3 regions of the Clostridium neuense genome follow, and region 3 is predicted to be linked to each of the others. Evidence: riboswitches for the same ligand, from Rfam matches in the RefSeq annotation. Region 3 holds a riboswitch; each other region holds the start of a gene.
What was found. Region 3 has a riboswitch for cyclic di-AMP ahead of ACJDT4_RS08105 (cell wall hydrolase). Riboswitches for the same ligand answer to the same signal wherever they lie in the genome.

Region 1: linked by a shared signal. The riboswitch ahead of ACJDT4_RS01845 (cell wall hydrolase) and the one ahead of ACJDT4_RS08105 (cell wall hydrolase) in region 3 are both predicted to bind cyclic di-AMP.
Region 2: linked by a shared signal. The riboswitch ahead of dapB (4-hydroxy-tetrahydrodipicolinate reductase) and the one ahead of ACJDT4_RS08105 (cell wall hydrolase) in region 3 are both predicted to bind cyclic di-AMP.

Annotation. Positions count from the first base shown of each region.
Region 1 covers NZ_JBJIAA010000001.1:418,459-429,675, forward strand. The annotation lists gene buk (butyrate kinase) at 1-932, opposite strand, end outside; gene ptb (phosphate butyryltransferase) at 957-1,862, opposite strand; gene ACJDT4_RS01825 (NAD(P)/FAD-dependent oxidoreductase) at 1,978-3,630, opposite strand; gene ACJDT4_RS01830 (CdaR family protein) at 3,727-4,938, opposite strand; gene cdaA (diadenylate cyclase CdaA) at 4,911-5,756, opposite strand; gene ACJDT4_RS01840 (hypothetical protein) at 6,037-7,029, shown strand; cyclic di-AMP (ydaO/yuaA leader) riboswitch at 7,081-7,201, shown strand; gene ACJDT4_RS01845 (cell wall hydrolase) at 7,205-7,780, shown strand; gene ACJDT4_RS01850 (NAD(P)/FAD-dependent oxidoreductase) at 7,834-8,694, opposite strand; gene trxA (thioredoxin) at 8,710-9,027, opposite strand; gene ACJDT4_RS01860 (5' nucleotidase, NT5C type) at 9,339-9,917, opposite strand; gene ACJDT4_RS01865 (tetratricopeptide repeat protein) at 9,995-11,212, opposite strand.
Region 2 covers NZ_JBJIAA010000002.1:117,427-128,643, forward strand. The annotation lists gene ACJDT4_RS02910 (potassium channel family protein) at 1-336, shown strand, start outside; gene dapB (4-hydroxy-tetrahydrodipicolinate reductase) at 431-1,258, opposite strand; cyclic di-AMP (ydaO/yuaA leader) riboswitch at 1,375-1,506, opposite strand; gene ACJDT4_RS02920 (SNF2 helicase associated domain-containing protein) at 1,748-4,978, opposite strand; gene ACJDT4_RS02925 (glycosyltransferase) at 5,133-7,205, shown strand; gene ACJDT4_RS02930 (leucyl aminopeptidase) at 7,678-9,132, opposite strand; gene ACJDT4_RS02935 (ECF transporter S component) at 9,239-9,778, opposite strand; gene ACJDT4_RS02940 (DUF3842 family protein) at 10,037-10,456, opposite strand; gene ACJDT4_RS02945 (HAMP domain-containing sensor histidine kinase) at 10,581-11,217, opposite strand, start outside.
Region 3 covers NZ_JBJIAA010000006.1:34,078-45,294, forward strand. The annotation lists gene ACJDT4_RS08070 (hypothetical protein) at 1-352, shown strand, start outside; gene ACJDT4_RS08075 (MFS transporter) at 596-1,861, opposite strand; gene ACJDT4_RS08080 (helix-turn-helix domain-containing protein) at 2,277-2,834, opposite strand; gene ACJDT4_RS08085 (MFS transporter) at 2,905-4,182, opposite strand; gene ACJDT4_RS08090 (tRNA threonylcarbamoyladenosine dehydratase) at 4,369-5,133, shown strand; gene ACJDT4_RS08095 (secondary thiamine-phosphate synthase enzyme YjbQ) at 5,303-5,716, opposite strand; gene ACJDT4_RS08100 (alanyl-tRNA editing protein) at 5,721-6,884, opposite strand; cyclic di-AMP (ydaO/yuaA leader) riboswitch at 7,095-7,293, shown strand; gene ACJDT4_RS08105 (cell wall hydrolase) at 7,298-8,065, shown strand; gene glgP (alpha-glucan family phosphorylase) at 8,543-10,159, shown strand; gene ACJDT4_RS08115 (NAD(P)/FAD-dependent oxidoreductase) at 10,298-11,217, opposite strand, start outside.

The sequences.
Region 1 (11,217 bases), on a different contig from region 3:
ACATGCTCATTATAAGCAATTCCACCAGTTAAAAGTATTGCATCTACTTGTCCACTCAAAACTGCTGCACATTTTCCTATTTCTTTTGCAACTTGATATGTAAATGCTTCATATATAAGTTTGCAATCTTTATCTCCTTCAAGAGCTTTGTCTACTACAGCTTTAAAGTCAAGAGTGTTTAAATATCCAACAACTCCACCTTTACCATTTATCTTTTTCATAACTTCTTCATAAGTGTACTTTCCGCTGAAGCACATTTTTACAAGATCTCCTATTGGAACTCCACCGCTTCTTTCTGGTGAGAATGGTCCCTCTCCATCAAGTCCATTGTTTACATCAACAACTACTCCCTTTTGATGTGTTCCAACTGTTGTTCCGCCGCCCATGTGAGCTACTATAAGGTTTAAATCCTCATACTTTTTGCCATTTTCTTTTGCATATCTTCTTGCTACAGCTTTTTGATTTAATGCATGGAAAATACTTTTTCTTGGAATGTCTGGCATACCAGATACTCTTGCAACATCGCTTAATTCATCAACAACTATAGGATCTACTATATATGCTGGAATGTCTAAGCTTTTTCCTATTTCTTTTGCTATTATTCCTGCAAGATTTGCTGCATGCTGTCCTTGAACTCCTATTTTAAGATCATTTATCATAGCATCGTTAACTTCATAAGTTCCGCTTACTAAAGGCTTTAACATTCCGCCTCTTCCAACTATTCCGTTTAAAGTTTTTATATCTATGTTGGCTTCTTTTAAAGCATCAAGTATAACATCTTTTCTAAACTCAAATTGATCAAAAATTGTCTTGTATTTACCTATTTCCTCTGCTGAATGTCTTAAAGTTTTTTCAAATACTTCTTTTTCATCGTCATATACGCCTATCTTTGTTGATGTTGATCCAGGATTTATAATTAATAATCTATACATTATTTTCCCTCCAAGCCTAACTAATTATTTGTGGCTAGCAACAAGTGCTGCAAGTGCTATTGAATACATTTTAGTTTCATGACTATCTGCTCTTGAAGTAAGTACAACTGGTGCTGCTGTTCCAACAAGAAGACATCCATTTTTAGAATGAGTTGTATAAGTTAAAGTCTTGTACATAACATTTCCTGTTTCTATATTAGGCATCAAAAGTATATCTGCTTTTCCTGCTACAGGTCCAGTAACTTTTTTATGTTGTGCTGCTTCTTCTGATAATGCTATATCAAGTGCTAAAGGTCCATCAACTATGCAGCCCTTTATCTGTCCTCTGTCGCTCATTTTTGCAAGCATTGCTGCATCAAGTGTTGCTGGCATATTTGGATTTACAACTTCAACTGCACAAACTGGTGCAACCTTTGGCTGTTCTATTCCAACTGCGTGTGCTACTTTAACTGCATTGTTTATTATTTGAACCTTGTCTTTTAATTCAGGATACATGTTGAAAGCAACATCTGTTAAGAACAATAATCTGTCAAAAGCTTCTGTTTCAAATATTGCTACGTGTGACATTAATTTTCCTGTTCTAAGTCCAACTTCTTTGTTAAGTACTGATCTTAAGAAAGTAGCTGTATCAACAAGTCCTTTCATAACCATATCTGCTTTTTTACTTGATACCAATTCTACTGCTTTAAGAGCAGCTTTTTTTACGTCTGGTTCATCAACTATTTCATATTGTTTTATGTCCATTCCTATTTTTAAAGCTATAGATACTATTTCGTCATGATTTCCTACAAGTATTGCATCTGCAATTCCATTATCCTTTGCATCTTTTACTGCTCTAAGTACTGCCTCATCCTGTGCTACTGCTACTGCTACTTTTTTCATTTCATTTTGCTTTACTTTTTCGATAATTTCATTAAAACTTTTAATCATTAAGCTCTCTCCTCTTTTTCGTTATAATTTGTATATTGAAATAAAATTGTATGCATATTATCGTTTATATATATTTTAACAAACTTTTTCATGAAAGCTTGTTTTTTCAGAAAATTCAGTGCATTGTATATTTTGCCATTAAACTTTCTGCAACTTTAATGCCATCAACAGCTGCTGATATTATACCTCCTGCAAAGCCCGCTCCTTCTCCTGCTGGATAAAGTCCTTTAAGAGAAATGCTTTCAAGCTCAGAATTTCTGCATACTTTAACTGGTGCAGAAGTTCTTGTTTCTATGCCTGTCATAATAGCATTATTATCCATAAAACCTGTTATTTTTTTATCAAAATTCTCTAATCCCTCTTTTAGCGAAGCTATTACATAAGTTGGTAAGCATTCCTTAAGATTAGAAAATGTATAGCCTGGTTTATAGGTTGGAGTAACTGAGCCTAATTTAGTGCTTTTCTTATCCTTCATAAAATCTCCAACAAGTTGAATTGGAGCACAGTAGTTTTTACCACCAGCTATATATGCTAGATGCTCATAATATCTTTGAAACTCCATTCCCCAAAGAGGATAGTTATCTTTACTAAAATCCTTTAAGCTTGGCATATAACTTTTATATAATTCAATTTCACTTTTAAAGTCTTCCTCATTAACTGAAACCACAAGAGCAGAATTTGCATTTTCTTTATCTCTTTTATAATTGCTCATACCATTTGTAACAAGCCTTTCATTTTCCGATGCTGCAGCTACAACCTCTCCACCTGGGCACATACAAAAGCTGTAAACTCCACGTTTTGTTTCCCTTGTCGTATATGCAAGTCTATAATCTGCTGCCCTAAGTCTTGGATGATCCTTATATTTTCCATATTGATTTTCATTTATAAGCTCCTGCTTATGCTCTATTCTTACGCCTATTGCAAAAGGCTTAGTTTCCATAACTATTTGATTTTTATAAAGCATTTCATAAGTATCTCTAGAGCTGTGACCTATGGCCATTATTAAACATTCACAGGGAATTTCTTCTCCATTTACAACTACAGCTTGAAGCTTACCGTTTTTTATTATTAAATCCTGTAGCTTACTTTTAAATAAAATTTCGCCTCCAAGACTTATGATTTTCTCTCTTATGTTTTTAACAACTTCTTTTAATATATCTGTTCCTATATGTGGTTTTCCAACATAGGCTATCTCCTCTGGTGCTCCGTTTTTTACAAATTCATCTACTACAATACTGCATCTATAATCCTTTATTCTTGTCGTAAGCTTTCCATCTGAAAAGGTTCCAGCTCCCCCTTCTCCAAACTGAACATTGGATTCTGTATTTAAGCTTCCCTTCTCCCAAAAGGTGTTAACAGTCTTGGTTCTTTCTTCTACCCTCTCGCCTCTTTCTATTACAAGCGGCGAATACCCATTTTGAGCTAAAGTCAAAGCTGCGAACATTCCAGCAGGGCCCATGCCAACGATAATAGGTCTATGCTTTAGTTTTTCATTTCCAAATTTAAAAGGTTCCTCTGCAATTTCTTTTTCTTTGATTACATCTCTATCATGTATTTTCTTTAATATTTTATCTTCATTTTCGCAGTTAACTTCCACTGTGTAATTAAATTTTATTGCATCCTTACGCCTTGCATCTATAGATTCCCTAAGTATCTTTAGGCGTTTGATATCCTTCTCTGAAATTTTAAGCTTTTTGGCTGCCTTTCTATTTACAGCTTCAATTTCTTCATCTATATCTATGTTTATATTGCTTATTCTTAAACTCAACCTTTATGCTCCTCTCTTAAAAACTACATATAAGTTTCAAACTGAATGAAATATAGAGTAAAGTTATAGTAATTTTCTACAACTCTACTCTTGGCTCTATTTCTTACTTATAGTAACAGTAACCTTATCTGGAGTTTGTGATACTTTTTTTACCCCCTCCGGCAGTGTTATATTTACCGGCAAATCATGTGTACCTTCCTTTAAGTTACTTAAATCTACAACTGCTTTTACTGAATCACTACTAATATTAGTTCCTCCAGAGACAACTACTGTTATGGTAGAAGGTTTTATTTCAGCCTTCAAGCTTTGATCTAGATTAGTCGAACCTATATTTACACTAAGCGTTGTATTCGTATTTGTCGGATTATTAGCAGCTTGTTCTGTTGTTATCTTTATAGTTACCGTACTGCTTCCTACAAGTCGTACATTTTTAGGGACATTTAATTTAGCCTTTACTTCTGTATCCCCTGTTATGCTGCTTAAATCAACCTCTTCTGTATCTATACTATTTATATCTGCAAGTTCGCTTTCACTTCCTATTACATCTACATAGTTTTGCTCAGGATAAACAGATTTTATACTTATTTTCGATGAAGGCTGCCCTTTAGTCTTTACATTTACAGCCACACTTTTAGCTTTTCTTATAGGTACACTGACATTTATGGTGCCAGGCTGTACCTTAACATCACTTATAAGATTCCCCTTAGCATCAACTGGCTGAGGTACAACCTTAAGCTCCGCATCACTGGTTAAATTGCTTACATTTACATTAACCTCTACATGATCTACTAACTGTATATTTTTTGCCGGACCACTTACAGTTACATTTCTTGGATTAACGGTAGCATCTGATGAGTAAAGCCCTATTTGAGGTCTGCCTTGTATGTTTGTAGTTACAGGAACAGTTTTTTGTGTGTACTCATCTAAATTAATATCAACCCATAAACTATCTGTCTGCACCACATTTATATTATCAGGATATTTTTCAATTTTTACAGGTATTCTGTTATCACCCTTCTTTAAAGCATAAGAGCTTAAATCTGCAACTAATTTAAAATCACTGGCCTTAACTGAATATACATCCATTGCATTGCCTTTTATTGTTAGATTTATATTAAAGTTTTGATTTGGTGAAAGGACAAGATTATTTTGTTTGAGCAAATCCTGATTCAAAACTTGTACCGTAACATTTTTAATCTTATATGTTTTTATAGGATTTTCATAATTATTTATATAAAGCCATAGACAAAAAGAAGCTATTAAACAGGCTATTCTTATAACTATTTGTTTTTTCCCGCTTTTCTCCATCTTTTCACCTTCTCCTTTAAAGCCGTTTTTCTGCTATATCTAATCCTTATTATCCTCATTAATATAGCTTTTAATTTTTCCTTACTATAATCTCTAGTTAATTTCCCATTTATAGCAAGAGATATGTTTCCAGTTTCCTCAGATACTATTATTACAAGTCCATCTGAGTTTTCCGATATGCCAATTCCTGCTCTATGTCTTGTTCCAAGCTTTTTATTTAAATCATTATTTGAAGTAAGTGGTAAAAAACATCCCGCTGCTGCTATTCTGCCATTTCTTATTATAGTAGCTCCATCATGTAAAGGTGTATTTACAACAAATATATTTTCTAAAAGTGCCGCCGAAACTATTGCATCTATCTTTGTTCCTGTACTTATTATATCCTCTAATCCAGTTTTTTGCTCTATTATAATAAGTGCTCCAGTTTTTTGTTCTGATAGGTTCCCAACACTGTTTACAATTTCATTTATTATCTTTTCATATTCTGCTTCATTTTCAAGTATATGATTTTCATTAAAAGCACTTCTGCCTAATTGTTCAAGTGCTCTCCTTATCTCAGGCTGAAATATAATGATTATAGAAAGAACACCTATTGTTATTGTTCTTTGCAATATCCAATTTAACATTGTAAGGTGCAAAAAATCGCTTATTGGAATTAAAAGTATAATTAAAAGTATTCCTTTTAAAAGCTGTACTGCTCTTGTTTCTTTTATAAGCATGTAACCTTTATAAAAAATGTATGATACCACGATAATATCCAGCACAGACCAAATTGTCATTCCTTTGATTGCGCTGTTTGCAATATGCATAAACTCCATATTTTCACCTCCTGTTCTTAATTTTTTTAACTTAATTGTAAAAAACATGATTGAACAAGCCTTAAAAAGTTCAGTAAATTCATATATATAATTATACACTACGTAAAGTTATTATAGTATAGCGAAATTATTATTTAAAATACCTTTTACAATTTTGCATTACCTTTTTCATATAATTCACAATCTTTTCCATAAAGTGTAATGCAAAAATTTATTCTTCATATAATCTTACTATAGGAGAATGTAAAAAATATAGATAAGCATTTAGGGAGGAATTATTATGAATATCAAGTCCATAAAACCAAAAACTCTTTTGTACATACTGCCTATCCTTGCAATAGTATTCTTAACAATTTTTATAGTTTATAGTCTATTTAATGTAAATAAGTATACCTCTAGTGAAAAAGCAATAGAAGGGATAACAAAGGAAATAACAAAGTTAAATGAGGCATCCTCAAACTTAAATTCAAAGGAACTAGATTCAAAGCAAACCGGAAAAGATATAGGAAAAATATCAGCTTCATTAACTGCAGAAGCTAATAAATTATCCAAGCTAAGCATAAATGATAAATATAAAATGGTAGTTTCCGATTTAAAGAACGGAATTAAAAACAACATTTTATTGTACAAGCAGCTTCAGTCCTGTGTAAACAATCCAGATGCTCCAGATATAGATACTGCAATGACATCACTTAATACTTACAGAGATTTATCCACAAAATATTATTCTAAAATTACAATAAACAATAAAAAGTTTTCTCTTCCCTCTGCTACTTTAAAATTTATAGATGCCTTTCAAACTTACTTTAGCGTAAGAAAAAGAACAAAAATTGATAAAAGCTTCCAAGCCTCAATGAGTAGTGATTTTGATATCACTATGGATAATGTGTGTGATCAATTTAAGCTTATAATGACCGATTTTTCTGACTATGCTACTAAGGCGAGAAAAAAGATAATAAGTTATGATTATGCTTTTGATAAAATAAGTAAAAACGATGCTGAATTTGTAAATTTAAAAAATAATTTTCAAAACATATCTGTTCCTTCAGGTAGACTTGAATCCTATAAAGCTTTTAACTTAGTTTTAAATGATTATATTTCTTATATGAATTATTTTACTTCTGCATTAAACTATGAGGCAAACTTAAAAGACAATGATTCGGCTTCCTATAAAGTAAATGATATATATAGTCAGTCTAAAGATGCTTTTAAAAAAGTTGATACAGACTATAAAAACTTTGAAAAAAAATACATTTCAGAAAAAAACAAATAAATTTTCTTTATTTTATTTTAACTCATGAATTATTTTTATGTTTTTGTGCATAATATCAATAGCCTAAGTTTAACAAAAACGGGGAAACCAAGTTTTGGGGTGAATCACATTTATGTGTAGGTTATGCCTTTACCGAACCCGTCAGCTAACCTCGTAAATAAAAGGAGGAAATTTAATGAAAAAAACTTTTTGGGCTATTGTTGTATTTATTCTTGTGGGAAGTTTTATATTTTCAAATCCCGTAAAAGCATTTTCACCAATTAAGGAGGGTTCAAAAGAGTATAAACTTTTACAATTTAAAAACAATACTAATGCAAAAAATTTGTATGATGAAAAGGTTGATGCAGTACAGGTTTTTAACTTTAACGGTCAATCAATTTACATTACAAATAAAGATGTAGACTTAATGGCTAAAGTTGTATACGCTGAAAGCTGCTCTGAACCTTATGAAGGTAAAGTTGCAGTTGCATCTGTAATTTTAAACAGACTTCAAAATCCGGAGTTTCCAAAATCGGTTACAGATGTTGTTAAACAAAAGTATGCTTTTTCCTGCGTCAAGGATGGAGACATTCCAGTAACACCAACCAAAGAATGTTACTCCGCAGTATTTGATGCTTTATCAGGAAAAGATCCTACTCCAAAAGCAATTTACTTCTATAACCCACAGTTATCAACATCCTCATGGATGAATAATATAAAAAAGTATAATGTAAAAATTATAGGCAAACATGTATTTTTTGTAGTACCTTAAAATACATTAAAGAGTAGTGTTTAGAAGTTCATTCTTAACTCTACTCTTTAATTTTACTCTCTATTCTGGTTTAAATATTCTACTGCATTAAGCGCAGCAACTTGACCTTCACCAGCTGCCTTCATATATTGATAAGGCCTTCCAGTGCAATCTCCTGCCGCATAACATCCTTGAATGTTAGTTTCCATTTTTCTGTTAACCTTAATATGCTTATCTTCCATTTCAAGTCCTGGGACAAGTTGTTCCGGAGGAGCACTATCCTTTAATACAAAAACTCCATCAGTAGCTATCTCTGTAGATCTCAAAATTAGCTTTTCAACTTTATTCTGTCCTATAATTTCAACAGGAGAATCCTTTACAAGCTCTATATTTGAGTTAAGCTGATATTCATCCTTATACATAGGAACATAATATACTTTAGATGCAATTTCACTTACATAGTTAGCTTCACTTTCAGCTTCCTTATTATAGCCTATTATTGCAACAATTTTTTCTTTATAAAGTGGTGCATCACACGTAGCACAGTATCCTACACCTCTTCCAAGAAGTATATCCTCTCCCTTTACTGGTTTTGTATGTTCCATTCCAAGGGCAAGAATTACTGTTTTGGCTTCATAGTTCTCCTTACTTGTCATAATTGAGAAATACTCACCCATAGCGTATATGTTATTGACTTTTTCCGCATTTATAGCTATATCCATTTTATCTATATGCTCTTTAAATTTATTTTTAAGTTCAGTACCTGGTAATCCAAAAAAGCCTAAGTAGTTATTAATTTTAGGTGCTAAAACTAAGCTCTTACTTAAATTATCATTTCCAAAAACTATCGTCTTCTTATTTCTAATTTTTGCATTAATGGCAGCTTCTAATCCTGCTGGTCCACTGCCAATAATAGCTATATCGTACCTATCCATATTGCTATACCAAATTTATATGTGTTTTTCTATTTCACTTATTATTGATTGCTTTGGTCTAAAACCAACAAGTGTATCTACAGGATTTCCGTTTTTAAAGATCATAACTGTTGGTATACTTGCAATTCCAAATTTACTTGCTGTATTTGGATTATCATCTACATTTACTTTTACAAACTTAGCTTTTTCGCTTAATTCTTCAGATGTTTCATCTATAACTGGTCCAAGCATTTTGCAAGGTCCACACCATGGGGCCCAAAAATCAACTACTACTAATTTTTCTGGTTCAGATACTTCACTTTCAAAATTTAAATCTCCTATTTCTTTTACCATAATTTATTCCTCCTTATATACCCCCATAGGGTATGCTCTTATTTATATATTTTACCACTTAATAGTACAAAGTCAATAATTTTTTCCTTAGAGGTTTAACTTATGCTTTTATTATACGGTACAAAGTTAAAGTTATACATGCATCACAAAAAAATTTAATGCACAATTCACAACTAATGAGGATTTTCCTCCATTTCACTACAAAAAATTTTTAAATATAATTTTTGCAGTGTTAACGTAGAAAAATACCTCTTAATTATGCTTTGTGCATTTTATTTTTAAATATATCATATTGCTTTTCACCACAGAAGTTAAATTGCATTTTCAGCCAAAATTAAATTGTTAACTGCATCTTCAATATCAATCCAATCATAAACTCGTATTATATTGTGATGTGATATTTTTCTATTATATGTTGTATCTATCAAAAACACTTTAAACCCTGCATTTGAAAGTTCCTCTGCATTATAAGGATTATCTTCAATAAAGACATCACATTTGAGTTCCTTAGCCTTTTTTACCTTATGATGTGTTCCTAATACAAATAATCTATCAAATTTAATATTTTTTCTATTTAAATAGGAAAAAGTGAGCATTTCAAGAGACTTCTCTCTAGCTGTTACAAAGAATACATTGTTGCTTAAATAAAACTTGTTTATTACATCCCTTGCTTTAAATCTTAATACATCTTTACTGTGATATTTAAATTTGTATTTTTCATAAAATTCATCATAATCACTTTGTGAAATTCCAATAACTTTTGAATACTCATATTGTGTAAAATCTTCATGCCTAACTATTTTATTAAAATGTTCAGCAGTTTTATCAAGCCAGTAATATGGATTGGTCAAGGTTCCATCAATATCAATACAAATATTTAAATTTTTCATATACAACTCTCCTTGTACAAAATTATATTTATATTGATATTATATTATTCTTATATTAAAGCCTCATTAACTTAATGTTAATTTGAAATTATGTTTTTTATTATAGAATTATTGTATATGGAATTTGGATAGCTATTTACAAGATTGCTTGCATAATTCTTAGCCTTTCCCTTATCTATATCTTTATAAATAACAGCAAGCTCATATAAAACAGTTTCTTCATAGCTCCCCGTTTTATAATTCGAATCATACAGTGTATAATATTTTATTGCGTTTTCTATATCACCTGAATTTTTATATGAAGTAGCCATAAAATATATTATATCCTTGTATAAATAATTGCTGCTTCCATAAGCATATGCTTTTAAAAAGTACTTTTCTGCATTTGCATAATCGCTTTTCTTAGCGTAACTACTTGCTGTTCCATAAAAATATGCTACTCCATCATTTTTAAGAATTTCTAAAGCTTTGTTAAGTATAACCTTGTCATTTATCCTAACATCTTTATCTTTAAAATTTTCTTCATAATAATATATTTTTTCATAGTCCTTATTGTTTATTGCATTCTGAAGTTCTGCCTCATCAAACTTAATTTGAGTTTTTACTTCCTTCTTTACTACCTTTTTGTTTTCTTTTTTAACAACCACTTTCTTTGGCTTTTTTAAAGAAACCTTAGGGGTATTTCTTAAATGTCTATTGTATATGTATATACTTCCTAAAACAATTAAAACTACTAACAAGGCTGCAGCTGCTGGTTTAAATAAAAGCCTAAAATTAAAATTTTTCTTTATAGCTCCAATATCCTCTAAATTTCTTTTGGTCTCAAGAGCCTTTTCATTTGTCTTATCTAGTTTTAATACCTTTTCCAAATACCTATTAGCTTTATCATAATCTCCCTGCTTCACAGCACATATGGCAATATTGTTACTTACATTTATAGAATTATAATCACTATTTTCACATCTCTTAAGCAATTCTACAGCTTCATTTATCTTCAATTTTTCTATACATTTTAAAGCTTTTAAAAAATATTGAAATAGCCTTTCATCGTTATCAATCCCTTGAAGATATTTTTCTGCTGCTTTATCTTTATTAACCTTCCAGTTAAGCTGCCATATTTTTTTAGCTTCCTTTAAATCTCCTTTAAGATAAAAGATTAGACCTTTAAGATCCATGGCCGCTTTATTCCGTGCATCCTCAGCTATACTTTTTTCACATACTTCAACTGCCTTATCAATTTTTCCACTTTCAAAAAGTGATAATGCTTTTTTATAAAGTTTATTAGACTTATTCATGTAAT
Region 2 (11,217 bases), on a different contig from region 3:
TTATTTTTAGGAACAATAGGCATGCATTTGTCTGAAGGGATACCACTTGGTAACGCTCTTTGGTTAAGCTTTGTAACTATAACTACCGTTGGCTACGGTGATTTATCTCCTTCAACCACTTCTGGAAAACTTATTGCTGGATTTTTAATGATTACTGGAATAGGTTTTTTGAGTATGCTTACAGGTACAATATCAACTTATTTCCTATCCAAAAATAGAAACAAAAGTTATAAGTATCAAGTTATAGAAAACATTAAAGAAGAATTGGACAATTTTGATAAATTAAGTGATAAGGATGTTGACAATATATGTAAAGTTCTAAAATCACTTAAATAGATTTTTCTTCTAATTTAAATATATTCATTACAAAATCATACAAATGAAAAACGCACACAAATTTGCGTACGCTTTTTGTAGTTTTAAAATCACACTACATTTCTAATGCTGCTTCATCATTGCCCATATATAAATCTTTTATAACCTTTGATAAATTTAAAACATCATTCATTTCATAAAAACCTAACTTATCTTTAATAAAATCAGCTGCATAAAGTGCACCTGATGCAAAAACTTTTCTTGAAAACGATTCATGAGAAATTACAAGTTTATCATATTCTCCAGCGATTAACACCTCATGTTTTCCAACTATGCCTCCAGCACGAACTGAATTTATAGGTATATTTTTATCAGAAATATTTTTTCCTGTATAATTTAAACCGTTTTCTATTTCCTTAGCTATTTTTATAGCTGTACCAGACGGAATATCTTTTTTATTTTTATAGTGAATTTCAGAAATTTGAAAATCATAGTTATTCAATAAAATAGTTGCTAGCTTTGTTAGAATCATAAGTACATTTACACCTCGAGTTATATTGGGAGCATAGACTATTCCTGTATTATTAATTGAAGCCACTTTTTCTATCTTCTTTATCTCCAATTCTGAAAATCCTGTAGTACCAATAACCATATTAACCTTCATTTTTGACACTATATCCAAATTTTCCAATGTTGCTTTAGGAGTAGAAAAATCTATTACAACATCTGGTTTAGTTTTTAAAATTACATTTTCCAAATCATCTGCACTTTCCACTTTAACTCCAATTTTTTCATTTCCTGTTAATTGTCCTAAATCTTTGTGTTTTTTTAAGCTTCCTAAACTACATATGGCTGCTACAAGCTCCATATTTTCTTGTTCCATTATCATGCGTGCAACTTCTTTTCCTGTTTTTCCAATGCCAATCAAGCATACTTTTATCATAAAAATTCCTCCTTTAAAATAATAATTATGTTAATAAAAATAAGCTGTAGAGAAGTATCCACAACTTATTAACTGCATGTACAGCAAAAGAACATGGTCTTATTTTTGTACATACAAAAACCTCCCTTCAACGCTTACGAGATTAGCTGTCGGATTCGGGTAGAAAAGATTAACCCTACTTACCATATTTTGATAAGATTCACCCCTAATTTGGTTCTCCCGCTTAAACAATTCAGCGTTATAATTATTCATTTTTCACAATAATTTCCATTATCTATAAAAAAGCATATCATTTCAACATATGTATGTCAATATATATGTGTTTCTAATTTGTGAATATTAAGATAATTTGCACAAATAAACAATTAATTAAACATAAGAAATACAGCAAATAATACAAAGCAATAATGCTTTTTAAACTTGTTACTTATGCACTATTACTTCGCATTCACTGTAGTACAATAAATGTGAAATAAGTTTATCACATGATTATCTAAACAACTTCAAAATCTCTTCCTCATTTAAACTTGAAAGGTTCTCTCCATTAGAAAGCTCATCTCCTAAAAGGCTTTCTGCGAGCTTTTTCTTTTCCTTTTGCAAAATTACAATTTTCTCTTCAATAGTGCCCTTTGCAATTAATTTTATAACTTCAACTACGTTCTTTTGCCCTATCCTATGTGCTCTATCTGTTGCCTGATCTTCTACAGCTGGATTCCACCAAGGGTCAAAATGCACAACTACATCCGCAGAGGTTAAGTTAAGTCCAGTTCCCCCAGCTTTTAAGCTTATTAAAAAAACAGAATTTTGCCCAGAATTAAAGGCTTTAACCATTTCCATTCTCTTCTCTGATGGCACACTTCCATCGAGATAGCTGTAATCAAGATTTTCTACTTTTATTCTTTTAGCTATATTCTTAAGAACAGAGGTAAACTGTGAAAATATAAGCACTCTGTGTCCTTCATCTATGCTGTGAAGTAGAAGTTCCGTGAGTGCTTCAATTTTAGCACTTGTTCCTGTATAATTTTCCATAACAACAGATGGGTCAAGGCAAATTTCTCTAAGCTTTGTTATATAAGCAAGTATTTCTATCTTGCTGCTTTTAAATTCTTCTTCCTTAACCTTCTTTTCAATTAAATTAACTGCATGCTTGGCATAAGTAGCATAAACCTTCTTCTGCTTATCATCCATATCAACTGTCATTATCTTTTCTATTTTATCTGGAAGCTCTTTTACAACGTCCTTTTTCTTTCTTCTTAATATAAATGGCTTTATGAGCCTATTTAAATCCTCAATGACCTCTGGTTCTTCTTTAAGCTTTTTGTAGTATCTGACGCTGAATCTTTTTTCATCATATAAATATCCTGGCATCAAAAAATCAAATATAGACCAAAGCTCCATAACAGAATTTTCTATTGGAGTTCCAGACAGGGCAAATCTATTTTGGGATTTTACCTTTTTAACCGTTAATGCATTTTGTGAATGCGGATTTTTTATATACTGTGCTTCATCAATTATGCAGTAGTCAAATTCAATGCTGCTGTATAAATTTAAGTCACGCTTTAAAAGATTGTAAGTGGTTATAACTGCATCGTAAATTTTTATATTTTTAAGTATCTCTTCTCTTTCCCCTTTGCTGCCGTTTACTGTTGCAACCTTCATATCCGGTGCAAAGGTTTCAAATTCCTGCTTCCAGTTGTATACAAGGGAGGTTGGGACTACGATCAAAGACTTTTTTCCTAAGTTAGACAGCAAAAAGGCGATAGTTTGAAAGGTTTTTCCAAGTCCCATTTCATCTCCTAGTATTCCTCCAAAGCCAAGATAATCAAGAGTTTTAAACCAGTTAAATCCAACTTCTTGATATTTTCTTAAGCTGCCCTTTAAATTTTTAGGAACTTTAAAAGTCAATTCGTCTATATTTTTGAGCTTATCTCTTATTTTTTTAAGTTCACCTTTACCTTTAATATACCTAATTTTATTTTCTTCAAGATACTCGTAAGCATATATTCCTTTACTCTTAGATATTTCTAGGTGATTATCCTTTATTTCTTTTGGTGAAACCGCATCTAAAAGCTTTAGGAATTTTTTAAGTTCAAGCTGCTCTAAATCCAAAAATTCTCCACTTTTAAGCCTATAATATTTAATATTATCTCTAAAAGCCCTAAGTATTGCTGTTGTTTCTGCTGGAGGTACATCATCAATTTTGAACTCCATTTCAAAATAATTGTACTTTCCAGTCCTTATGTCCCCAATTATGCTTTTAGAATTAATATCTTTTATTCCCTTGAAGTTTTCAGAATAAAATACCTCTCCTAGTCTTTGAAGCCTATCAATTTCAGTTTTAAAAAATCTAAATATGTAAGCATCTCCCCACTTAAGATGGAATTTATTCTTTTCTCTTTCAAAACCAAGCGCCCTTACGGTTTCTAAAACTTCAGTTTCTTTTTTGGAATCCCTATATATAACTTTTTCTGTGCAATCTTCAAATATGTTAAATTCAAATTCTCCATATTTAACCTTTGTAGTAAGCACAACATCTTTCCCCGATTTATCAAAATAAAATTTAAATTCACTTTTCGCCATGACTACCTTATCTCTTACAGCTTTAGATAAATTTATATTTTGAGATAATAAATTTAATTTTGGAATAAGCTTTCTGAGCACTGCATCTTCCCTTGCTGCTGGAAGCATTATAGAGTTAACTTTATTAAATACACGAAAATATGGCTCTAATTTTTCACAGTATTCATAACTTGGAATATATATTGTAAGTCCATATAAAAATGCTGTGCCTTTTGAATTTAAAGTCAGAGGCATTCCTCCCGGCACTTCTAAGATATACTCATCATTTTTATTATTTATTTGAAAAGGCAAATCTGGATTACCTTCTACTATCTCAGCTTCAATGGTTCTAAATTTAAAACCTTCATTTAAATAAACTCTATGCTCCTTTATAGTTTCAAAAAATTCTCTTACAAGATAATCTGGTATATGTACGTATTTTCCATCAATAGCAAGCTTTTTATTTCTGCTTTTGTAGCCAGAACTCCCATCAATGTTTACAAGCATTTGAATGAAATCTATAAGCTTCTTATCCTTTGCCTCTAACTTTTGCTTCTTCAAATTTAATGTAAGATTTTTACCATAGGTTATTGGTACATTGTGATAAATAGCTGCAAGAAAACTATTTATATCCTTCAGCACATACAAGGTGCCAGAATTCATTGAGTGAAGCCCTATTTTTAGTTCAAAAGAAAGCTGACTATTCCATTCATTTCTATTTATATAAACCTCTATTTTTAAGTCTTCTTTTTCTTCTTCATCCCCCAAAAGTATACTAAGGGCATCTTCTAAATTCTGGGTTTTAGCTAAGGACTTCTTTTTAAATGCAGGCTGCCGAGCAAGTTCATCTAAAGACTTATAAAAAGTGGCAGCAAGGTGTTTACAGCAGTAATTATCCTTTTTACCTTCATTATTTTCATAATCCACACAAGTGCAGTAAGTTGACACTATTTTTTTACTCAAAGCATCTATTTCTATTTCAGTGTCATATTCATTAAAAAGGCTTTCTGATATAACCTTGCCACTTACATGTATTAAATCATCTTCATCATGAATATCACAGGCTGAAACTAAATCGTTATTTAAAACTCTAATTCCCTTAGTGCCATTCTTTCCACTAGTTTGTGTGTTGAATATCTGGAGCAGTTCATTTTTGTTCATTATATTTCTCCTTGATAATTGCTATTTGTAATACATTATTATAACACAAAATGAACTGCTTCACTAAAAATATAACACTTAGTAGAATTTTAAATTAAATCAACATATTATAGATACTGTAGTAAATCCTCTAAAAAGTAGGAGTTGATATATAATGCAGTTAGACGATACCCTATTCAAAAGAATTAAAAATATTCAAAGTAATCCTCTTTTATTTGATTTTTGTGGTGGTTTACCATTATCAAACTGCTACTTAATGGCATATTTAGCATGTTACTTTAATCTTAAAAATTACGTTGAAATTGGTGTGTATAAAGGTAGAAGCTTATTTTCTGTCGCACAGGCATTTAAAGATAATAAAGGTAAAGCTTATGGAATTGATCCTTACAGTGTTAATTATGCAAAAGAATATGATTTAGATGAAAACTTAAAAAAACAAATAAACAACTTTTTAAATAATATTAATTTTGAAGCCATATATGCACAGGTATTAAATAATATCAATGCATTTGAACTTTCTGGTATTGTTGAAATTATTAGAAGAACATCAACCGAAGCTGCTCCATATTTCAGAAATGTAGGAATAGATATGCTTTACATCGATGGTAATCATGATCGTAAAGAAGTACAGGCAGATATTAATAATTACACCCCTTTCTTAAGAGACGGTGGGATTATCGTATTTAATTGTATAAATTGGCCCTCTGTAAATTACGGCTATAATCAATGTAAAAAAGATTGTATAGTATTATTTGAAACAGAAGGTTTCGGCATATTGATAAAAAAAATTAAAACTCAAAAAAATTTAGATGCTGCAAAATCTATGTCACAAAAATTACAAAATTTATACTTAAGACTACTTGAGATAGAGAATAATAGAGAAGAGGAAAAAATTAATGTTAACGTAGGCGTACTTGCATATAATCATGAACAATATATAGTGCAATGCCTCAATTCAATAATAGCTCAAAAAGGCAATTTCAACTTAAAAATTATTATTTGTGAAGATAACTCTACTGATAGAACAGCTCAAATTATAGATAACTACATTAAGAATACCCCAACTAGTCAAAATATATCCTTTGAATACTTAAGAAGTAAAAAAAACTTAGGCATGGTAAAAAATTTAAAACGGTTAATAAGAGCTTGCAGTAAAAGTAAGTATACTGCTTTAATAGACGGTGATGATTTCTGGACTAATGAAGCAAAGCTACAAACCCACATAGAATTCATGGAAAACCATCCTGAATGCTCTATGTCCTTTGATAATATTATAATAATGGATTTTGAAAACAAATATATCCTTTCTAACTTACAACAGCAGCTTAAAGGTAATATTTTCACTACACACGATATAGCAAGTATTAACATAATAGGAAACTTATCCTGTTGTTTTTATTACAGCAAATACTTTGATAAACTTCCTGACAAACTTTTTGAAATGTTTGTTGGCGATTGGATGATAAATATTTTTTATTCACAAATTGGAGATATAGGTAACATAAGGAATGCAATGACTATTTATAGGAAAAATATTCACGGTATCTGGACAGGAATGGACGGATATAAAGCGAAGAAAAAAACTATGGCATTTATTGACGATTACAATCAATTTTTAAATTACACCTATGATGAAGAATTTACTAACCTTCGTAATTTAATGACACAAAAAATTGATAATAGATATTTGGAGAACTATGATTTAGTCATTATCGATGATGTCTTTCCACATCCTTTAAGTGGTCTTAGATATCAAGAGTTCCTTAGCTATCTTGAACACTTTAATTCAATGAAAGTGTTATCAACAGGAAGCAATATCCACTTACTAGGTAATGAAACTCTCGAGGAATTAATAATTAGCTTTAAAAGAAGATTTCCCAAAACAAGAGGTAAGCTTGAAAGATTCTCTAGCTTTAATAATATAAACTGTAAACTTCTTTACTTTGCCTTCTCGGAAAATGCTATTTTATTTGTAGCACTAGCAGAAGAAAGAAGTATACCTTTTATATTTACATTATATCCAGGTACTTTTTGCTTGAATAATGCTCAAGTAGACAATTTATTAAAGAGGGTAATTTCTTCACCTTGCTTTGGAAAAGTAATCGTAACTAAGCAGGTATTTTATGATTATTTAATAAGCAAACATTTTTGTAATCCAGAACAAATTATTTTTATTTTGGATGAAACCTCTCCATTACTAAAGTTGAATATTATTCCAACCATATAAAAGAGTTAAAAAATACTTATAAAAAAATTATATTGCTATAAAAAGTTTGTATGGTTTTAATAATCAAATTGCTCATAAAATAAATCAGTTAGACATAAATCTTTACCATTGGATTATGCATAACGAAACGAATTTTTGTATGTATAATGGTATTTTAAACATACTTTCTTATTAGACTTTTTTCTAAAATCATATCATATATGCATACATTTTGTTTTTCTTAGATTGATGGCTATGCTATCTACATATTTTTTATAATTCACATGAGCATTTATATCAAGTTTTTCCGTTAACATCTAACTATTTTTTGTTTTCACATTTTAATATCAAGCATTTTTCTCCCTCTCAATGATATAATTATAAAAAAACATATAATCTCCTTTATTTGTCTGGACTTTTGAAAAACGTTATCTACCGAAACAACTTATTATAAAAAAAGAGCCATAGATTAGTTCTACAGCTCAAATTACAATTATTCATTTTTAGCTAAATAATAAAGCGTTCTAACTCCTGCACCAGTTCCACCCTTTGAGTAGTAACCATCTTCATTGTCTCTCCAGGCTGTTCCTGCTATATCAAGGTGGAGCCATGGCTTTTTCTGAGCAAATTCTCCTATAAATAAACCTGCTGTTATTGTTCCTGCAAATTTTCCTCCTGTATTTTTAAGGTCAGCTATATCAGACTTTATAAGCTTCTTATATTCATCAAAGGCTGGAAGCTGCCACATTTTTTCTCCAGATTTAAAAGATGCCTTTTCAAGCTCACTATAAAAATTCTTATCATTAGCAACAACAGCTGTAGTAGTTATACCTAAGGCGGTTAAGGCTGCCCCTGTAAGTGTTGCAATATCTACAACCCTAGTAACATTTTCTTTTGAAACAGCATAATAAACGGCATCTGCAAGAGTAAGTCTTCCTTCTGCATCAGTACTCAAAACTTCAATAGTTTTTCCAGCCATAGAGCCAATAATATCTCCTGGTTTATAGGCTCCTCCAGAAATAAGATTTTCGCAAGCTGCGACTACTGCAACAACATTTACTTTAAGCTTTCTTTTAGCTATTGCACTTATAGCACCTATAACTGCAGCACCACCACCCATATCGGATTTCATGGTTACCATTCCACTGTTAGTTTTTATGGAGTATCCACCTGAATCATAAGTGAGCCCTTTTCCTACCAAACCCAATATTTCTTTGCTATCCTTGTCTCCAAAATATTTCATCACTATAAGTCTTGGAGGGTTTTCTGAACCAGCGGTTACTGATAAAAAAGCCTTCATATTAAGTTCTTTAATTTGAGCTTTATCAAAAACTTCTACTTTAAAACCGCACTCTTTACCAGCATTACTAGCTGCCTTTGCAAGTGCTTTTGGTGTCATAACGTTAGCTGGTTCATTTACAAGATCTCTGGCAAACAAGGTTGCTTGAACCAAAGTAACAGCCTCACTAACATACTCTTTAACATCTTTTTCCGAAGGCACATTTCCTATAGAAATTTCTATATCCTTTTGCTCTTTTTTATCTGTTTTATACTTGTCGAATTTGTAATCTCCAAAGCCAATTCCCTCTACCATGGCATTTATAACTTGATTACAATTCAAGCCTTCAATTTCAATATTATTTACAAATACTTTTTCCACTTTAAGTTCTCTGCATTTTTTAATTGCCTTTGAAAAAGCATTTCTTATTTTTTCACCTGATACTTCTTTCTCTTTGCCAATACCTACAAATACTATATTTTGATAATTATCATTTTTCAAAGAAGATAGCACAAATATTTCTCCACATTCAGCTTTAAACTTTTCTGTATCAAATAAATGTTTAATTGTATTTTCAAATCCTTCTATTTTCTCAAATTCTTTGTGCATTACAGGAATTATAACTGCATCTGCAGCTTCAATTTGAATAGTATTAATTCCAAATTTCATATGTTTTCCCCTTTCTAAAACCATATTTTTGTTAAATATATTTTACCACAAATAATATAAATATTTTCCTAATAATCCAAAATGCAATAATAATTATCAAAAACTTTTATTTCCCATTAGTATTAACCATAATATTTAAATTTCTTTTAAGTGCATAAACAATCAAGGGAATTAAAACAATCTGAATTACAATACCAGGTATTCCTTTTATAAATAAACCAGCTGCTACAACCGAAATATTGAAGGGTGCACTCATCAATATATGTAATATAAAATAATTTCCGATGATACTCATAATTCTTCCTACTATCATTCCTCCTATTAACGAAGGATATAAGCCTAGCTTAACCTTGTTATATAATAAAGAAATAAATAAAGCATAACTAGCTAATTCTAACATCATCACATATATATAAGGAAAATTAGGCATACCCGTAAAAAGTAAACTCAATATTGGTGTTATTATACCTACGCATAATGCATAATAAGGATTTAATATAAAGCCACCGATCAAAACTGGTATATGCATTGGTAAAAGTATAGAACCTGCATCTTTAACACTATGAAATACCTGTGGCAATATAATTCCAATTGCAATAAGCAAAGCTGCTCTAACTAACTGCTGTAAATTTAACTTTTGTTTCATAAAAAATTCCTCCTTAAAAATAAAAAACCACAAAAATTAACCGCAATCATTATTAATGCTTACGGATAACCTTCGTGGTTATATTTTAATATTTCATTATTTTTCTATAGATAAATCACTTGTAAAATTATAACATTGACTATTTTAAACTTTTAGGTTTTTTAGCTATAATACCTTCATACTTTAAGCTTCATGCTTAAGATTATTTTAACATGTTATCACAATATCATGGAAATATCAAGGAATGTAAAAATTCAATCATAACGCTTCATTTATTCTTGTCTTAACTATTTTCACTGCAGCTTCAATATAATTCTGAAGAGACCCATTTTCAATTCCAGCAACCATTATATGGCATTTATTCATAGGAATAAGAACCTTTTGAGCTGAACTTTCTGCTATAGCCTTAGCCATATTAGGTGTCAATTCACCTAGTAATGAATTAGCACAAATTATACCTATTGGTCCTAATATAATTTCAACCTTATAAGAATTATAAATAATCGCATTTTCTCCTGTTGCTCCTTCATCCGCTCCAGCCTTCAACATTAATGATGTTGCAAGTGAATTAGTTCCTAATGCTACTATATCAATTTTATCTTTAAATTCCTTCCTAAATCTTTCAACTATAGCCTTTCCAATTCCTCCACCTTGTCCATCTATTACAGCAATTCTCATTTTTACCTCCACAAAACGTATAATTATATTTTGAAATCAATTATATACCCTATAGCTGGCTCAAAGTCAAGCCCCTTTTCCAAAATACGCCTTGTATCATTTTATTTTTAAATAAAAACACACACTAATATTTAAGAAAAGTAATAATAAATTTAGTTCCATATCCTATTTTACTTTGTGCTTCTATAATTCCATTATGTGCTTCTATTATAGACTTAGAAAGTGCTAAGCCTATACCTACAGAATCGCTGCTTGAATTTTTTGCTTTATAAAATCTTTTAAATATATTAGGCAAGTCAGCTTTGCTTATTCCCTCGCCTGTATCAAATATTTGTATTCTTACATAAATAGGATTTTCTATCAATTCAACTTCTACTTTTCCTCCAGCTTTAGTATGTTCTATAGCATTTTTTATTATGTTAATAAATGCCTCCTCCATCCATCTTCTATCATGCTTAAATTTCACATCATCAGACTTCTTTAACATTACAAAAATTCCGGCTTCATTAGCTTTTTCTTTAAGTGCATTAATAGAATTTTCCACAGTCTCATTTAAACTTATATCATTTTTTAAGAATTCTATTGCTCTAGCATCCAGCCTCGCGAGCTTTAGTATACTTTTTATAAGCCAATCCATCCTATAAAGCTGTTTCTTGTTATTTTCTAAAAATAACTGCCTTTTTTCTTTTGAAAGTTCTTTTGTAAGTAAAATATCATTATATAAAATCATTGATGATAGCGGAGTTTTTAACTGGTGAGAT
Region 3 (11,217 bases):
TGATAAATGCGAAACTAAAAATGAAATTAAGCAGCTTGAAAATTTAGTAGAAAAGCATACCAGAACAGAAAGACATTTTGAAAATGGCGCCAAGTATTCATCACCAGAAGCTATAAAAACCGCTGAAGAAAAACAAAAAAGAAGAGAAGACCAAATTAACACCCTTGAAGTTAAAATAATGGGCGACACTACAAGTCCTCATGAAGAAAAAGAGCACCTAGAAGAAACCTATAGATCAACAAAAGAATATATAGATCACAATAAAGACCATATGGATAAAGAAGCTTTAAAAAACATCAGAGAAAAACAAGCCAATCGAGAACTTCAACGCCGCCAGCTAGAATGGAAGTAAACCACCGGGGTTTGGGCGGCAGCCCATGTGATATCTAAACCTAATATTAGTTTTCTCCATGATCTTGGGTTTGGGCTTTAGCCCATATGATTCATGAACCCTAAACTAGTCTTCTTAATATTAAATGCCAAACTAAAACACTGGTAATCTTAATCTAGGATTTAGTCACTCAATATCATAAACTTAAGAATTTTTAATAACTATAAAATAACGATAGTAATGAATAACATTACTATCGTTATTTTATAAATTACATTCTTTAACAGAATTAATTTTCTCACTAATTACAAAATATAGTCCTGAAAAAAGAATAATAATTCCACATAAGAACATTGGCACATATGATTTTGTATAATCATATAAAGCCCCTATAAAAATTTGGCCTATTGGAATTGCCGCATCACACACCGTTCCTGCTACTGAAATAGCTCTTCCAAGCATTTCATTTGGCACTTCATTTTGAAAAACAGTTGTAAAAAACACATTTGATATAATTATAAATATTACCATAATCGTAATAATAATTGTAATTTGAGGTATTACAATTATTAAATTTGTAACTATACCATTGTAGTACAGAATCAAAATAAAACTTACAAGAATTACTGATATTCCTGACAAATTAACTGAAATTGCAAATGATTTACCTGCATCCATTTTTCTTTTAAATAAACCTGGAATAATTGAACCTATTACAGCTCCAAATGTAAATACAGCTTGTATAGTTCCAATGGAGGCATCTGATATTTTAAACACATTCTTTCCTATGTATCTTATTCCGATATATAGAACAGGATTAAGAGCTAAATTCTCGACAAAGCAACAAATTGTGAATTTTTTAAGTATACCCTTTTCATTAATACACCTAATACCATCAGCAAAATCCATTTTAAATTTACTAAAATTAAATTCAACATCTTTTACATTATTTTTCGGAATTTTAATAAACACTTCTATTAATGCTGACAGAAAAAAGCTTATCCCATTAAATAAAATTATATAACTAATTCCAAAGAATCCAATTGCTATTCCAGAAATAAGTGGTCCAATAACTTCTGGAATAAAGGAGTTAGTGGAATTTATAGAATTGGCATTTAAACGATCTTCCTTTTCAACAATTGTTGGCATTACTGCAGATGCTGCTGAATTATAAAATCTTTTTAACACAGCCAAAATTATTACTACTGCATATATGCATCCCATACTTAAATAACCATTAATTTTATAAATAAATACTAAAGAAATGACTACTATACCATTAATTATATCAAGCATAATCATAAGTTTCTTTCTATCAAACCAGTCTGCAAAAACTCCACAAATTGGTCCAATTACTAGCCTAGGGATTGTTGCTGCTGCCATTACAGACGCAAACTTAACAGCTGAACCTGTTATTTGAAGTACATACAGTGACAGTGCAAAGCTTTGTACTTCATCTCCTGTTAACGAAATGAATTTACAAAAAATAAGTAACATAAAGTTTCTATTTTTCATAACATTAGTCTTCATAATTAACACCCAATTTCTATTGTATACGTATTTTTTTACTTTGTAATATATATTATCATAAAAGTATTAATATGTAAATAATTGAACTGTATTACAAATTATCTGTAAAAAAATAGCATATATATATTAACACATTTTTATAAAAAAGAAGCTGCCGCGCTAAAAAAGTTATTCACTAGTAATTTATAAATACCGTTAATTATCTAAGAAGTGAAGAATTTTAACAAGCCAGGCAAGTTAAAACGCTCCACAATTATGATTAATTGGTACTCTTTATAAATTACGGTTTAACATCTTAGTACGACAGCCTCAATTTTAGTAGTTTTGTACATATTATATACATATTGCTATAAATCAACTACATATATTTCTTATTTTAATTTATTCCAAATTATTTTAATATTTTAAAAGATTATTACTCCTTACTTTTTATCATTGAAAAAAACACTCTATAATTTTTGTTTTTTTCATTCTCTCTTTCTTTTATAATCTTATCAATATACTCATGGAGTTCTTCTGCCTCATCATCAGTTAAAAGTACCTCCGAATATTGTACTACACCTTTACCTTTACGATGATTTTCCGCACTCTTTTGAATAATTTTCAAAAAATCTGATTTCGCTTTATCAAAAATTTGATTTAAAGTATTAAGATAAGTCTCTCCGAGCATAGTATTTATAGAATCTTTTCCCTTAAAGTCTTGTTTAATTTCAAAGTCCTCTGCTGTTGGTTCATAGTACTTTGCTATAATACCATTTACGTCCTTAGTATAAACTAACTTTAATATATCTGCCTTCTCCATTTTCTTTATATGGTAATAAACCTTTGCCGGAACCTCATTCATACTATCTGCAATCTCCTTACAGGTTGCTGGCCTATCAAATCTTTGAAAGGCAAACAATATTTCAATTCTGTATGGATCACTATAAACTCTTATTTGATCTAATGTTGTAAGCACTTTTTCTTTTTCCATACTTTTCACTTCCTAAAAGTAATGTGATATTTCTACAATTACTTTATCATACTTTATATAATAAAAAAAGTCATGCATTCTTACATTCTTTTTCCTCTACTATATTACTGCTTTTCTGCGTAACAATATAAACTAATCCAGAAAGTAGAATAATCATTCCAGCTACAAAAACAGGAACATAAGCTTTAGTATAATCAAACATACCACCTATAATCATTTGTCCAGCTGGCATTGCAGCTGTACATAAAGTATTTAAAACTGAAGACGCTCTCCCCATAAAATCCATTGGTACTTCCCTTTGAAATATAGTCGATAATACTATATTACACACAATTATAAATGCAACCATGACAAATAATAATGTTATAATACATGCACTTATCACTGTAACATTCAAAATCATTTTATTATAGAACAAAACAAGTACCAGGCAAACACTTAAAACTATAGTTCCGCTTATGGTAACTACAATCCCAAAAATTTTAGTTTCAGGTAATTTATTTTGTATAATTCCTGATAATATAGAGCCAGCTAAAATCCCCATAGCTATCATAGACTGCATTGTACCAACTTTTGCATCAGATAATAATAAAACCTTTTTACCAATATACGTAAGCCCTGTAGAAGAAAGTGGATCAAGAGCAAAATTTATAAAAAAACCGCAAACGACAATTTTAAAAACTATTTTTTTGCTTTTTATAAAGACTAAACCTTCTTTAAAATCAACCTTAAATTGCTTAAAATCAAATTTCAAATTTTTTCGCGTATTCTTAGGTATATCAATGACTATATTAAATAATGCTGAAATAAAAAAACTAATTGAATTTATAACTATAACATAAAAAAGCCCAAAGAATCCAAATATAATTCCAGAAAAAAGCGGCCCTGCAATTTGTGGAATTGAAGTGATCGTTGAATTAATTGAATTTGCTTTTAAAAGCTTATCTTTTTCTATAATCCCTGGAAGCACTGCAGAACCAGTAAAACTATATAGCAAAGAAACTACTGTTAATGCTACAGCTGAAAAATAAATATAAGACATTGGAAGTATACCATTTACTTTATAAACAATTCCCATGGATAAAACTATAAGTCCATTTAAAATATCTAATAAAACCATCATTTTTTTTCTATCAAACCAATCTGCAAAAACTCCACAAATTGGCCCCAATATTATCTGTGGAATAACTGTAATTGCAAGAACTGATGCAAACTTAGCTGCTGAACCTGTTATCTTAAGAACATAAAGTGACATAGCAAAATCTTGAATTTGCGTCCCCATAAGAGATATTAACTTTCCAGAAATCAAACATAAAAAATTTTTGTTTTTTAATATACTGTTATTCAAATAGCCCACCTCATTAAAATAATCTTAACGTTAAAAAAAATTTAACGTTAAGATTATTTTAATGTATTATTAGTAATTTGTAAAGATTGATTAATAAAAAAATATATAAATATACTTTTTGTTGAAGTTACTTATTTTTAGTGATATTCTATATCTATAATTTTTAATGTAAGGAGCTATAAATAAATGCGTCAACATTCATTATCAAGAACAGAATTATTAATTGGAAAAGATAACTTAGAAAAACTATACAACAGCAAGGTTGTCGTTTTAGGTATAGGTGGAGTTGGAAGTTATACGGTTGAAGCGCTTACAAGATCAGGAATTGGAACTTTAACGCTTGTAGATGATGATACTGTTTGCTTAACTAATCTTAATAGACAAATTCATGCCACTTTTAAAACTATAGCTAAACCTAAAGTTGAAGTAATGAAGGAAAGAATTTTGAGTATAAATCCTCACTGCATAGTAAATACATATCAGACATTTATAACTGAAGAAAATATAAATGATATAATACCAGAAGATACTGATTATGTAATAGATGCTATAGATACTGTTTCATCAAAAATTTCGGTTATATTATGGTGCAAGGAGCATAACATAAATATAATAAGCTGTATGGGTACAGGAAATAAATTAGATCCTACTCAATTTAGAATTTCAGATATATATAAAACTAAAATTTGTCCACTTGCCAAGGTAATGCGTCATGAACTAAAGAAGAGAGGTGTGAAATCCCTTAAAGTACTTTATTCTGAGGAAATGCCTAAAAAGCCTAAGATAGGTGAAGTAATAACCTGTAAAGAAGGCTGTGTATGCACAAATGGTTCAAGAAAGTGTACTGCAAAACGTCAGATTCCAGCAAGTATATCCTTTGTGCCTCCTGTAGCAGGAATGATAATCGGAGGAGAGGTCATAAAAGACATAATAGAATACAATGATAAGTAATCATCCTACATGATGGTTTGCAAGCAGCAGAATAAGAGCATGTGCTTTGTATAGTAACCCTATAAACTCAGCTAATTTATTAAATTTTAAAATCAACAATGAGTGACAAGTTATGAATAAAGGTTAAGCATAACTTGCCACTCATTTTAAATTTTTAGCTCTATTAATTTTATTTAATATTATCGCTCGTTAATTTTACATAAACCTTTCTGTTTCTAGGTCCATCAAATTCTGTAAAATATATTCCCTGCCAGGTTCCAAGTTTAAGCTTTCCATTCTCAATAATAACTGTGCAACTTGATCCCATAAGTGAAGCTTTTATATGTGCATGAGAATTTCCCTCTGCATGCTTATAATTCCAGCTTATAGGAAAAACTTTATCTAAAGTTTGTATTATATCACTAACAACATCTGGATCTGCATTTTCATTTATAGTGATTCCTGCTGTAGTATGTGGACAGAATACAGTTAGGGTACCGCTTTGTACCTTACTTTCCTTTAATGATTTCCTAACCAAGTCAGTTATGTCTAAAAACTCTTCATTTTTATAAGTTTTTAATGAATACTCAAATAAATTATTCATATACTCATACCTTTCTTTTTAAGAATTCCACAAACCTATCTAAATCTTCTTTATTTGAAAAAGCTGCTTGTGCTCTCTTAGGACTTCCACCACCTCTACCATTGAATTCCTTTATGTTTTCCTTGAATATCTTCCCACACTGTACATTATCTATAGAATTTTGTGCAAAAATAATTCTGTTATCTTTACCTGACGTCAATATAATAACTGCTTCTTCATCTTTTAAGCAATCATATACCCCTTCTATAAAATCAAAATCCTTATCTTCATAATCCGCTGATATAAATTTAGAATGCAAAGACTTTAAAAGTTTTTCTGCCTGTATTTTTGCTTCGTTTTTCTTATATTCGGCAATCTCTTTTCTAAGATTTGCAATTTCTTCGTTTTGAGAATTTACTCTATCAACTAATTTATCTTCCTCTGTAGAAAAAGATTTTTGAAGCTTACCTATTATATCATGTTCTTTCATAATATGCTTAAGTGCTCTTTCTCCGCACTTAAAATAAACTCTTGTCATTCCCTTATATTTTTCAGTTTTTAATATCTTTACAATACCTACTTCACCTGTTCTAACAACATGAGTCCCACAACATGCACTATAATCAACATCGCCAAGCTGAACTATCCTTATCCTTCCCTCTGCCTTTATAGCCTTTCTAAGAGGAAGCTTTTGTGCTTCAGCTTTACTCATAAAATAAGTTTTTGTAGGCACATTCATATAAATATAATTATTTACTTCTTCTTCAACCTTTTGAACCATAGCCTCAGTTACTTCTTCCATATCAATATCAATCGTTATGTAATCTTCTCCCATATGAAAGCCGCAATTAACACCCTTATATAATTTAAAAAATGCTGCTGATAAAAGATGTTCTCCTGTATGCTGTTGAATGTTATCTCTCCTTCTTTGGAAATCCACTTTACATTCTGCTATTTCTCCATCAGGTTTTTTACTCATAACATGATAAATCACATCATCCTTCTCATGAACAAACTCAACTGGTATTCCATTTATAGTCCCTAAATCACAAGGCTGACCTCCACCTTCTGGATAAAATGGGGTTTTATCTAAAATAACTTCATATTTATTATTTTTCTCCACTACATCTACTATTTTTGCTTCTCCCTGGCATATATATGGGTCATCATAAAACATTTTTTCAGTCATAAAATCATCTCCAAAACTTTTTCTTTATTAATACCATTTTAGATTATTTATTTCTACTGTGCAAGAAAAAGAAAATATTCCTTCAAAATTTATCCATGTAAGGCTTTATATGTGAATACAATTAAGTTATATTTTTGTGACTTTAAAATTGTATTTACTTAATTACCATAAATACTACATAGTTTTGCTCTAAAGTATATGTTAGAATGTCAACTATACTTGCCGAATCTTCTAAATGAAGTACGGGGGATCACATTTGGGTGAATTCTTTAGAACAACATATAACAAGCTAAATAATTGACAAAAAAACTTTTAAAGCTTTTATATAGTTTAAACATATGTTCCTAAAGATAGGGTGCCTTCAACCCGAACCCGCAAGCTAACCTCGGAGGCAAAATAGAAGGAGGATACTTATGAATAAATTAAAATTTTTAGCTATTGGTGCTTTTATAGCCATAGCTGGAGCAAATTCAAACAATGTACATGCTGCAACCTACAGCGTTAAAAGTGGTGACTCACTTTACACTATAAGTAGAAGCTATAGTACAAATACAAATTACCTAATGGAATATAATAATTTAGCTGGAAGCACCATATATCCTGGACAAACTATAAAGGTTCCAGATACCGTTTACACGGTTAAAAGTGGTGACTCACTTTATCTTATATCTCAAAAATTTGGTGTAACTTTAGGTAATCTTAGATGGGCAAATAACATATGGTCAGATTACATTTATCCTGGACAAACTTTAGCTATTCCTGCTAAAAACAGTAGTTCACAGTCGCAGGTTATAGCATCACCTTATGTAATTTCATGTACTAATGCCGAAGTTGATTTACTTGCAAGACTTATAAATGCAGAAGCTGGCGGTGAGAGCTATACTGCAATGAAATCAGTAGGAGCAGTAATAGTTAATAGAGTCAAAAGCGGTACATTCCCAAATACTATTACAAAGGTTATCTATGACACTGATTCTGGATACTACCAATTCACTCCAGTTGAAAATGGCATGATAAATAATGCTGCAACCGCAAGTTCACTAAGTGCAGCAAAGGAAGCTCTTAGAGGTGCTGACCCAACAAATGGAGCACTATACTTCTATGATAATACTGCAACAAATAGTTGGCTTAGGGCAAAACCTGTATCTTTAATTTCAGGTAAATTAATATTTGCTTTTTAAGTATTGCTTTTAGAGTTTAAACTGTATTTATAAATTCTACAATTAAATCTATAGAAGTGCTTAAAGTACAGAATAAAATTCCAGAGGATTTAGCTTCCTCTGGAATTTTATTTTTATAAAGATTTTACTCTTAAACTTTAAGTTTTTAATAGTTTATTTTTAAAACAGAGCTTCCCAATATATTTTAAAAAATTTTGATAATATTTCTCTTGAAGTCATAATAAAATAATGTTATAGTATAAATGCAATCGATTGCACAATCTATACTTTATTTATGAACTTTAAACATAATAACATGGGCAAATATATAATTACATAGATCATCATAACAATTTTTTAATAAATATGACAATTTTAAAGAGGAACATTATTTTAAATGTAGAAGAAATAAACTTATAACCTATAAAATATTGTATTAAACCAAAAGTTAATTCTAACTATTAATTTATAATATTTAAGAAAGGTGTGTAACTTATTATGAATAAAACTTTACCGAAAGTAGCTTATTTTTGTATGGAATATGCAGTTGATGCTTCCATGAGAACTTACGCAGGTGGACTTGGAATATTGGCCGGAGATTACATGAAAGGTGCAAAAGATTATGAATATCCTATGGTAGGTATAGGCTTGAAATGGAAACAAGGATATAGCGATCAATATATAGATGAAAATGATAAAGCTTATGATTCTTATAAAAATTACAAATATGATTTTTTAAAGGATACTGGAGTAAAAATCAATGTTAAAATTCGACAAAGAAATGTAATATGCAAAGTATGGCTTCTTGATAAATTTGGTACAGCCCCTCTTTATCTACTGGATACTGACCTTCCTGAAAATGAAGATACTTGGATAACAGGACAACTTTATGGTTGGTTTGGAGAAGAAAGAATAGCTCAAGAAATAGTTCTTGGCATAGGTGGTATAAGGGCTTTAAGAGCTCTAGGAATTGATGTTGATGTATATCATTTTAATGAAGGTCATGCACTTTTTGCTGGATTTGAGTTAATTAAAGAAAAGATGGATTCAGGTTTATCCTTTGATGAGGCTGTAGAAAAATCAAAAGATGAAATCGTATTTACTACTCATACTCCTATAGTCCAGGGAAATGAATCACATACTATTGATAGATTAATGTATATGGGTGCAAATAATGGTTTAACCATTGAACAATTAGTATCTCTTGGAGGTTCCCCTTTTAACATGACTGTAGGAGCTCTTAGACTTTCAAGAATTTCAAATGCAGTAGCTCAGCTTCATAAAGAGACTGCAAACAAAATGTGGAAAGATGTTTCTAGAAGATCTGAAATAATAGGAATTACAAATGCTATTCATCTTCCAACTTGGGTAGATGAAAATATGATTTCTGCTGCTAAAAATGATGATAAAGACGCTTTATGGAACGAACATATGAAAAATAAAGAAGCTTTGATAGATTTTGTTTATGAAAGAAACGGAGTAAAACTGGATAAGGATGCACTTTTAATAGGTTTCTCAAGACGTGCTGCACCCTATAAGAGAAGCGATTTATTATTTACAAATAAGGATATAATTGATCCATTACTTAGAGAAGGAAAAATTCAAATAGTATTTTCAGGTAAAGCACATCCACTTGATGATATAGGTAAGGGTATAGTTGAAAACTTGGTTAAATTCTCAAGGAAATATCCAAATTCGGTTGTATTTTTACAAAATTATGATATGACAATTGGAAGAATGCTTACTCATGGTTCTGATATATGGCTTAACAACCCAAGAAGACCTCTAGAGGCCAGCGGTACCTCTGGAATGAAAGCAGCCATGAACGGCGTACTTAATGTAAGTATTCTTGATGGATGGTGGCCTGAAGCTTGCAAAGATGGTATCAACGGTTGGCAATTTGGAGATGGTGTTGAATCTGAGGACATAAAATTCATAGATGAACATGATTCAAAAGCATTATATGATGTACTAATTAATAAAGTAATCCCTACTTTTTATTCAGACAGAAATAAGTGGATTGAAATGATGAAAAATAGCATTTTATCTACTAAAGATTATTTTTCTGTTAAGAGAATGCTTGAAGAATACTACTCTAAAATGTATCAAAAATAAAAGTATGCTTGATAATAAATTCACCTAAAATAAGCTGCACAGAATTTAATGTAATCATCTGTGCAGCTTTTCCATTAAATTTTGTCCATAAAATACTATATTAATTCATGCAATCGCTTGCAGTAAATTATTATTGACTCATGCTTGCAAAATAAAACGAGCTGCATTCTTACCAGCTTTATAAGCTTCATCATAAACACTCTTTACATAATCATGCTGATGAATAACATTGCCACAAGCAAAAATTCCATCTACATTTGTTTTTAAGTTTTCATCCACATATGGTGAACCAGAAACCCTCGAAACAGAAACATTAGCCTTTATCATGAGTTCATTTTCAGGCACAAATCCCAAAGCCAAAATGAGAGTATCACACTCAATAAGTTTTTCAGTCTCTTTAATTATTTTATTATCTCCATTTAAGCTTGCTACATAAACACCTTCAATTCTTCCATTGCTCTTTATTTTTGTTATTACGTGTTTTGTAAAAAAAGGAATATTAAAATCAGCTAAACATTCTGTCTCATTCTTTTTACTCCCAATGCACTTAGTTCCCTTTTCAATTACAGCCTTAACCTTAGCTCCTTCTATAGTCATTCTTCTTGCAAGTATAAGTGCAATATCCTCGGAACCTAATATTACAACATTATTTCCAGGCATATAGCCTTCTATATTAATAAATTTTTGTGCTGTTAAAGCTGAAAATATCCCGCAACAATGTGATTTATGAAAATATATTCCACTGTTTGTTTTTTCTCTACACCCAACGGCAAATATTATAGCTTTTGCGCTAACTTCCAGTATTCCATCACTTTCATTTACAGCTGTCACGTTCATTTTATTATCTACATCAATTACTGTAGTATTAACTTTATAACTTATTTTCATATTCATAGCTTTATTTTTTAATTTATCTGCATACTCAGGTCCTGTAGTATTTTCATCCCCAAATCCATTATGTATACATTGATTTAAAACTCCACCAAGATTATCTTCCCTTTCAATTACAAGTATATTCTCTATCCCAGCTTCTCTAGCCGAAATTGCTGATGTAAGTC